3 regions of the Vreelandella sp. GE22 genome follow, and region 1 is predicted to be linked to each of the others. Evidence: predicted binding sites of a transcription regulator. Region 1 holds the regulator's gene; each other region holds the start of a gene.
What was found. The regulator sigma-54, encoded in region 1, starts transcription at its own class of promoters, with help from an activator protein. The targets are predictions, from matches to a motif close to TGGCACNNNNNTTGCTNT.
Positions count from the first base shown of each region.

Region 2: a site for sigma-54 is predicted at 1,277-1,294, ahead of ACWHRL_RS17145 (P-II family nitrogen regulator). Genes of this name have one in related genera too.
Region 3: a site for sigma-54 is predicted at 962-979, ahead of codB (cytosine permease). Genes of this name have one in related genera too.

Region 1 is NZ_OZ309110.1:2,128,846-2,131,112, forward strand. It holds gene lptB (LPS export ABC transporter ATP-binding protein) at 1-484, shown strand, start outside; gene ACWHRL_RS10210 (RNA polymerase factor sigma-54) at 590-2,002, shown strand; gene hpf (ribosome hibernation-promoting factor, HPF/YfiA family) at 2,085-2,267, shown strand, end outside.
Region 2 is NZ_OZ309110.1:3,655,422-3,657,688, forward strand. It holds gene ACWHRL_RS17140 (ammonium transporter) at 1-797, opposite strand, end outside; gene ACWHRL_RS17145 (P-II family nitrogen regulator) at 875-1,213, opposite strand; gene ACWHRL_RS17150 (accessory factor UbiK family protein) at 1,549-1,941, shown strand; gene ACWHRL_RS17155 (TonB-dependent receptor) at 2,160-2,267, shown strand, end outside.
Region 3 is NZ_OZ309110.1:430,997-433,263, reverse strand. It holds gene ACWHRL_RS02145 (ABC transporter substrate-binding protein) at 1-861, shown strand, start outside; gene codB (cytosine permease) at 1,032-2,267, shown strand, end outside.

The DNA of each region.
Region 1 (2,267 bases):
CTACCTCCCCCAGGAGGCATCGATTTTTCGCAAGCTGTCGGTGGCCGATAACATCATGGCGATTCTGGAAACGCGCAAGGAGCTGGACCGCCGCGCCCGGGAGGCGCGCCTGGAGCAATTGCTCGACGATTTCCACATCACCCATATCCGCGACAACCTGGGCATGAGTCTTTCCGGCGGCGAACGCCGCCGCGTGGAGATTGCCCGCTCGCTTGCCACCGACCCCGCGTTCATTTTGCTCGACGAACCCTTCGCCGGGGTCGACCCAATCTCGGTCGGCGAGATCAAGTCGATCATCCTGGCCCTCAAGGCACGCCACATCGGGGTGCTAATCACCGACCACAACGTGCGCGAGACGCTGGATATCTGCGATATCGCCTATATCGTGGGTGACGGCCACATCATTGCAAGCGGTGACTCAACCGCCATTTTGAATAACCAGAAGGTTCGTGAGGTCTATCTGGGCGCCGATTTCCGCCTCTAAACCATCGCCAATCCTAAAGTTCCGTGTAGTGGCATATTTATTGCACTTGCGCCGGACCCCAACTCGCACTAGGGTGGAGCTTTACGAGTAACGAGTGGTTCTTCAATGGTCATGAAAGCCTCTTTACAGCTGCGTGTCGGCACGCAGCTGACCATGACGCCTCAACTGCAGCAGGCCATTGCCCTGCTACAGCTTTCCACCCTCGATCTTCGCCAGGAAATCCAGCAGGCGCTCGACGCCAACCCGTTGCTGGAACAAGAGGACGAGTTTGGCGAAGAGAGCGTGACCGAGACCGCCGAAGCCGAATGGGAAGAGAGCATCCCCAGCGAACTCTCCATCGATAGCGAGTGGTCCGACACCTATCAGGACATGGCGGCCAGCGCCGGCAGTGAGGGGCCGGATTTCGAGCGCCAGGCAGCAGGCCAAAGCCTGCATGGCCACCTGCTTTGGCAGCTGGCCATGACCGACGCCAGTGAGCGCGAATACGCCATTGCCGAAAGCCTGATCGACGCGCTGGACCCCAACGGCTACCTCACCCAGCCTCTCAACGATATTCGCGAAGGGCTCAAGGCCCAGGGGCTCGAGGGTTTGAGTCAGCGCGAGGTAGAAAACACGCTGATGCGTATGCAGCAGTTCGAACCCACCGGCGTTTTCGCCCGCGACCTTCGCGAATGTCTGATGCTCCAACTCGCCACCCTGGCCGACGACACGCCGCTTCTGGTGCCCGCCAAGCGCCTGGTGCGCCAGTTTCTCGAAGCGCTCGGCAAGGACGACATGCGCCTTTTGAAGCGCCGCCTGGGGCTTGACGACGAGCAACTCGATGACGTCATCGGACTGATCAGAAGCCTGGACCCGCGCCCGGGCAGCGCATATGGCATCACCAACGATAGCTACATCACTCCGGATCTAGTGGTACGCCACGATAACGAAGGCTGGCACCTCGAGCTCAACCCCGAGGCGCTTCCGCGGCTGCGCGTCCAGCCTGATTACGCAAGCCTGATCAAGCGGGCGGACAAGAGCCAGGACAACCAGTTTTTAAAAGAGCACCTACAAGAGGCTCGCTGGCTGATCAAGAGCCTTTCGAGTCGCAACGATACGCTGTTACGCGTCGGTCGCGAGATCATCGCCCGCCAGCTTGGCTTTTTGGAGCGCGGCGAAGAGGCCATGAAACCCTTGATACTCGCCGATATCGCCGAGGCCGTGGAGATGCACGAGTCGACGATTTCACGGGTGACGACGCAAAAATACATTCACACCCCCCGCGGCGTATTCGAGCTCAAGTACTTCTTCTCGAGCCAGGTGAGCGGTCATGATGGCAACGACAGCCACTCCAGCACGGCGATCCGCGCCCGGTTGAAAAAACTGATTCAAGAAGAGACGCCGGGCAAGCCGCTCTCGGACAGCCGCCTGGTGTCACTATTGGAAGATGGCGGTATTAGCGTAGCGCGGCGCACGGTGGCAAAATACCGCGAGGCCATGGGGATTCCCTCCTCCAGCGAACGGCGGCGTTTGCGTTAAAAAGTGAAACTGGCCGCCGGGGCTTTGCAACGGTAGAAAAAGGGTTACAATCAAAGGACAGTCCTGGATTAGGAGTACGTCGATGCAAGTCAATATTACGGGCCATCACCTGGAACTGACCGACGCTCTGCGCGATTACGTTAATGAAAAACTCGAACGTATCGAGCGTCACTACGACAATATCACCACCGTTCATGTCACGCTTTCCATCGAGAAAGAGCGTCAGCAGGCCGCCTGCACCCTCCATGCGGCCGGCGCCGATTTG
Region 2 (2,267 bases), 1.5 Mb from region 1:
ACCAGCGCGGCGAGCACGCCAGCGGCGGCGGCGGCGTTGGTATTCACGAACACCTGGGCGACGTTATTGGCCGAGGCGACATCCGACAGTTTGAGTTCCGAGCCGCCGTTGAAGCCAAACCAGCCCATCCACAGGATAAAGGTACCGAGTGTGGCCAGTGGCATGTTGGCACCAGGAATGGCGTGAATGGCGCCGTCACGACCGTACTTGCCCTTACGCGGGCCCAAAATCAGCACGCCCGCGAGTGCGGCGGCCGCACCGGCCATGTGCACGATGCCGGAGCCGGCATAGTCGGAGAAGCCGGCCGCGTCCAGCCAGCCGCCGCCCCAGGTCCAGTAGCCTGAAACCGGGTAGATGAAGCCGGTCATCACCACGGCAAAGGCCAAAAACGCCCAGAGCTTCATGCGCTCGGCCACCGCGCCGGAGACGATCGACATGGCGGTCGCCACGAACACGACCTGGAAGAAGAAGTCAGAGCGCATAGCGTAGTAGGGCGCGTCTTCACCACCATTCAGTACGGCGTCAACGCCATTCTCAGCGCCAATCAAAAAGCCCAGGCTTGGCAAAAAGCCGCCTTCACCACTGGAATACATGATGGTGTAGCCCACCAGCAGGTACATGGTGCAGGCGATGGCAAACAGCGCGATATTTTTGGTTAGAATTTCCGCGGTGTTCTTGGAGCGCACCATACCGGCTTCCAGCATTGAGAAGCCGGCAGCCATCCACATGACCAGCACGCCGCAAATCAAAAAGTAAAACGTATCGAGCGCGTAGCTCAGATTGGTTACCTCGTTCATGAGTCGTTCCCCGTCTACTAAAACGTTGTATCAAGCAAAAATGCTCACAAAATCGCCGTGTGACTTATTGGTTCGGGTTATACGGCGTCGGCACCGCGCTCGCCGGTACGAATACGAATGACGTCTTCAAGGGGCGTGACGAACACCTTGCCATCGCCAATTTTGCCGCTGTTCGCCGCGCTGCAAATCGCATCGAGCACGCTGTCCAGGCGATCGTCGTCGACGGCGATCTCCACCTTGACCTTGGGTAGAAAATCCACGACGTACTCGGCGCCGCGATAAAGTTCGGTATGGCCTTTTTGACGCCCAAACCCCTTTACCTCGGTCACCGTGATCCCCTGCACACCGTTATCGGCAAGTGCTTCACGAACATCGTCGAGCTTGAATGGCTTGATGATAGCGGTGATGAGTTTCATCCCGGAGCTCCCCTGCTGGATAAATAGCGGCGCCGCCGCCTGAAATTAATGCCTTGCCTCGATAATGCGCATACCGTGCCATTCATTAAATTTAAATAATAAATCAGCTACTTAAGCCTGAAGCCAAGGTAAACCGCGCGCTTTGCCATGCGCTAACCCGGTGCATGGCAAAGCGGGCGCACTATAGGAGTGCGCCCGCCAAACCACATCGCTTCATTTTGATGCAACCAAAAAAGTCGCCGCCCAAACGCACGTGAAACATGCGTATTTCGCTTGGGTTGCGTATCCTTACGAGAAAGCCGTTCACATTTATGCGTTCGTATCAGGAGATAGCCATGGCGACCCAAGACCGCATTAGCCGACTCGCACAGCAGATTGGCGACCGCTTGCAAAATGCCTCTCACGCACCGGAAGACATTCAAAAAGGCGTGCAGCAAGTCATGCGCGGCGCGTTTGATCGCATGGAGCTGGTGTCCAGGGAAGACTTCGATATTCTAATGGATGTGCTCCAACGCACCCGCTCGCGGGTCGAAGCCCTGGAGCGCCAGGTGGCCAACCTGGAAGCCTCGATCGACGCAAGCCAGGCCGATAAGGCAACGCCCATGGAAGCCGAGGCGCAGACCACGCCGGCCCCCCAGGAGCCCGCCAAAAAGACGCCCAAGCCCCGCGCCTCTTCCGCCAAGGCGGCCAAGGATGCCACGGGCTCGGTGGACGATCTGGGCGAGTAGCTCGTTGCAAGAAGCCCTTGAGAAGTCTTTTATAACAGCATCTTAGGGCAATCATCCTAAAAGCGACGCGCGGCTTATCCCCTTTGCCGCGCGGGCACGTTGATGTTCGAAGCGACGATCCACACAGATTGATATAAAAAATGAGAACACCTATCATTGCGCTTTGCAGCGTCGATGAACGGCGTTCTATCAATAACAATCTGCTTTCTGGATCACTCATGACTCGCTATGTCGCCCTGAGCGCCGCTTTGTTGAGCGGTACTTTCCCCTTGATGGCCCTTTCTCAATCCCAATCGACCAGTAACGCGGAACCCGTGGCCCAGGAC
Region 3 (2,267 bases), 1.7 Mb from region 1:
CTGAAGACACCGGTCATCACGGCGTCGCTGCTCGCGGCCGCCATGAGCGCGTCCGCCCATGCCGATGAGCGCTTCGCCGTTTTCGATCTGGGCAGCCTGGACACCCTGGACGCGCTGGGCGCAAGCGACCAGGTCGTGGGCCTGCCCAAGCAGGTGCTGCCGGACTACCTTGCTCACTTCGACACCGACGAGTACACCGACCTTGGTGGACTAAAAAGCCCGGATCTCGAGGCGCTCGAACAGAGCGAACCGACGCTGATCGTCTACACCGGCCGCCAAAACGAATCGAAAGCAGAGTTCGAAGAGCTCGCGCCGCTGTTCGATGCCGGTATTGCCGGTGACGACTACCTGGCCGCCTTCGACGACAACGTCCGCACTTTGGCCGAGCACGCCGGCGTCGAAGAGCAAGCCGAAACCTCGCTCGAAACGCTACACAACGAAATCGAAAACCAGCGCGAGGCGCTCAGCGATGCCCCGCGCACCCTGGTCGTCACCCATAACGACGGCAGCTACTCGCTCAACGAGCACCCGGTGGTCCACGATGTGCTGGGGGTCGCGACCCAGGACATCCCCGAGAGCGCCGAACGACGCACGTTTGGCGAGCGCACCTTTGTCACGCTAACGCCCGAGACGATTGCCGAGATCGACCCCGAGCGCCTGCTGGTCGTCGACCGTAGCGCCGCCATCGGCCAGGACCCCGCCGATGCCGACGAACTGCGCCAGCAGCTCGCGGACGCCGGCGCGGATAACGCCGAGGTGGCACTGCTCTCGCCGGAGCTTTGGTATCTTTCCGGCGGCGGCCTGCAGAGCCTGACGCTACAGATCGAAGAAGTGGTCAGCGCACTGGCGACCCAGCCGTAACGCCCCTTGGGTACGCAAGCCCCTCCCACCTGATGGGCAGGGGCTTTTTTATGGAAGTAACCTGGGCGACACCTGGCGTCAAACCATTAAGCCCCTGTTCTGGCACTATTATTGCTTATTGTTAGTACTACGTTGCGAACAATTACGTTGCTAACCATGAGGCCACGCCCGTGCAAACTTCCGACTATCCCCTAAAAGAGGTACCCCAAAGCGCTCGCAAGGGGCTTTTATCCACATCGGTGGTCCTGCTCGGGTTCACCTTCTTCACCGCCACCATGTGGGCCGGCGGCTCGCTGGGCCAGGCGTTTCCCATCGGCCAGCTTTTATGGATCATTCTGGCGGGCAATTTGCTACTCGGCACCTACGCCGCGGCCCTTGGCTATATCGCCTGCAAAAGCGGCTTGAATGCCGTATTGATGGGACGCTTCTGCTTTGGCGAAAAAGGCAGCAAGCTGTCGGATTTCATCCTCGGCTTTACCCAGATCGGCTGGTACGCCTGGGGCACCGCGACCATTGCGGTAGTGCTGGTACGCACCACGGGGATGCCCGAATGGATGGAAAGCCCCTTAATGGTGCTTTTTGGCTTCGGCTTTTGCATCACGGCGATGATCGGCTACCGCGGTATGGACTGGCTTTCGCGTTTTGCCGTGCCGGCGATGATGCTGTTCATCTTGATCAGCCTGTTCACCGGCCTGGTGGACGTGGGCGGCCTGGCCGGACTTGGCCAGCAAACGCCCACCGAAAGCATGAGCGTGGCCGCGGCGGTCACGGTGATCATCGGCACCTTCATCAGCGGCGGCACCCAAGCCACCAACTGGAGCCGCTTCGCCAAAAGCCCGCGCACGGCGGTGGTGGCCACGCTGGCGGCTTTTTTGGTGGGTAACGGGCTCATGGTACTGACCGGCGCCCTGGGCGCCATGATCTATCAGCAGGCGGACATCGTGGACGTGCTCATCGCCCAGGGCTTCGTCTCCATGGCGGTGCTGATGCTGTTTCTCAACATCTGGACCACCCAGGACAACACCATCTACAACTTTGCCGTAGCCGGCTGTAACCTGCTGCGCACTAAACGCCGCCGGCTGGTCACTGTGGCCGGCGCGGCCATCGGTACCGTACTCGCGGTGGGCGGCATGTATAACCTGCTGATTCCCTTTTTGGTGTTGCTGGGTACGTTCATCCCGCCGATGGGCGGGGTGATCATGGCGGATTTTTGGCTGAAACATAAAGGCCGTTACCCGGCGCTGGACACCGCGCGACTTCCCGACTTCAACCGCCGAGGCCTTGCTGCCTACGCGCTCGGCGCGGGCGCGGCCTACTTTTCGCCGCTGCTGCCCCCGTTGGTGGGAGTGCTGGCCGCTGCGCTAAGCTACGCCGTACTGCTTCGCCTGAACCAGGCTTCTTCAACC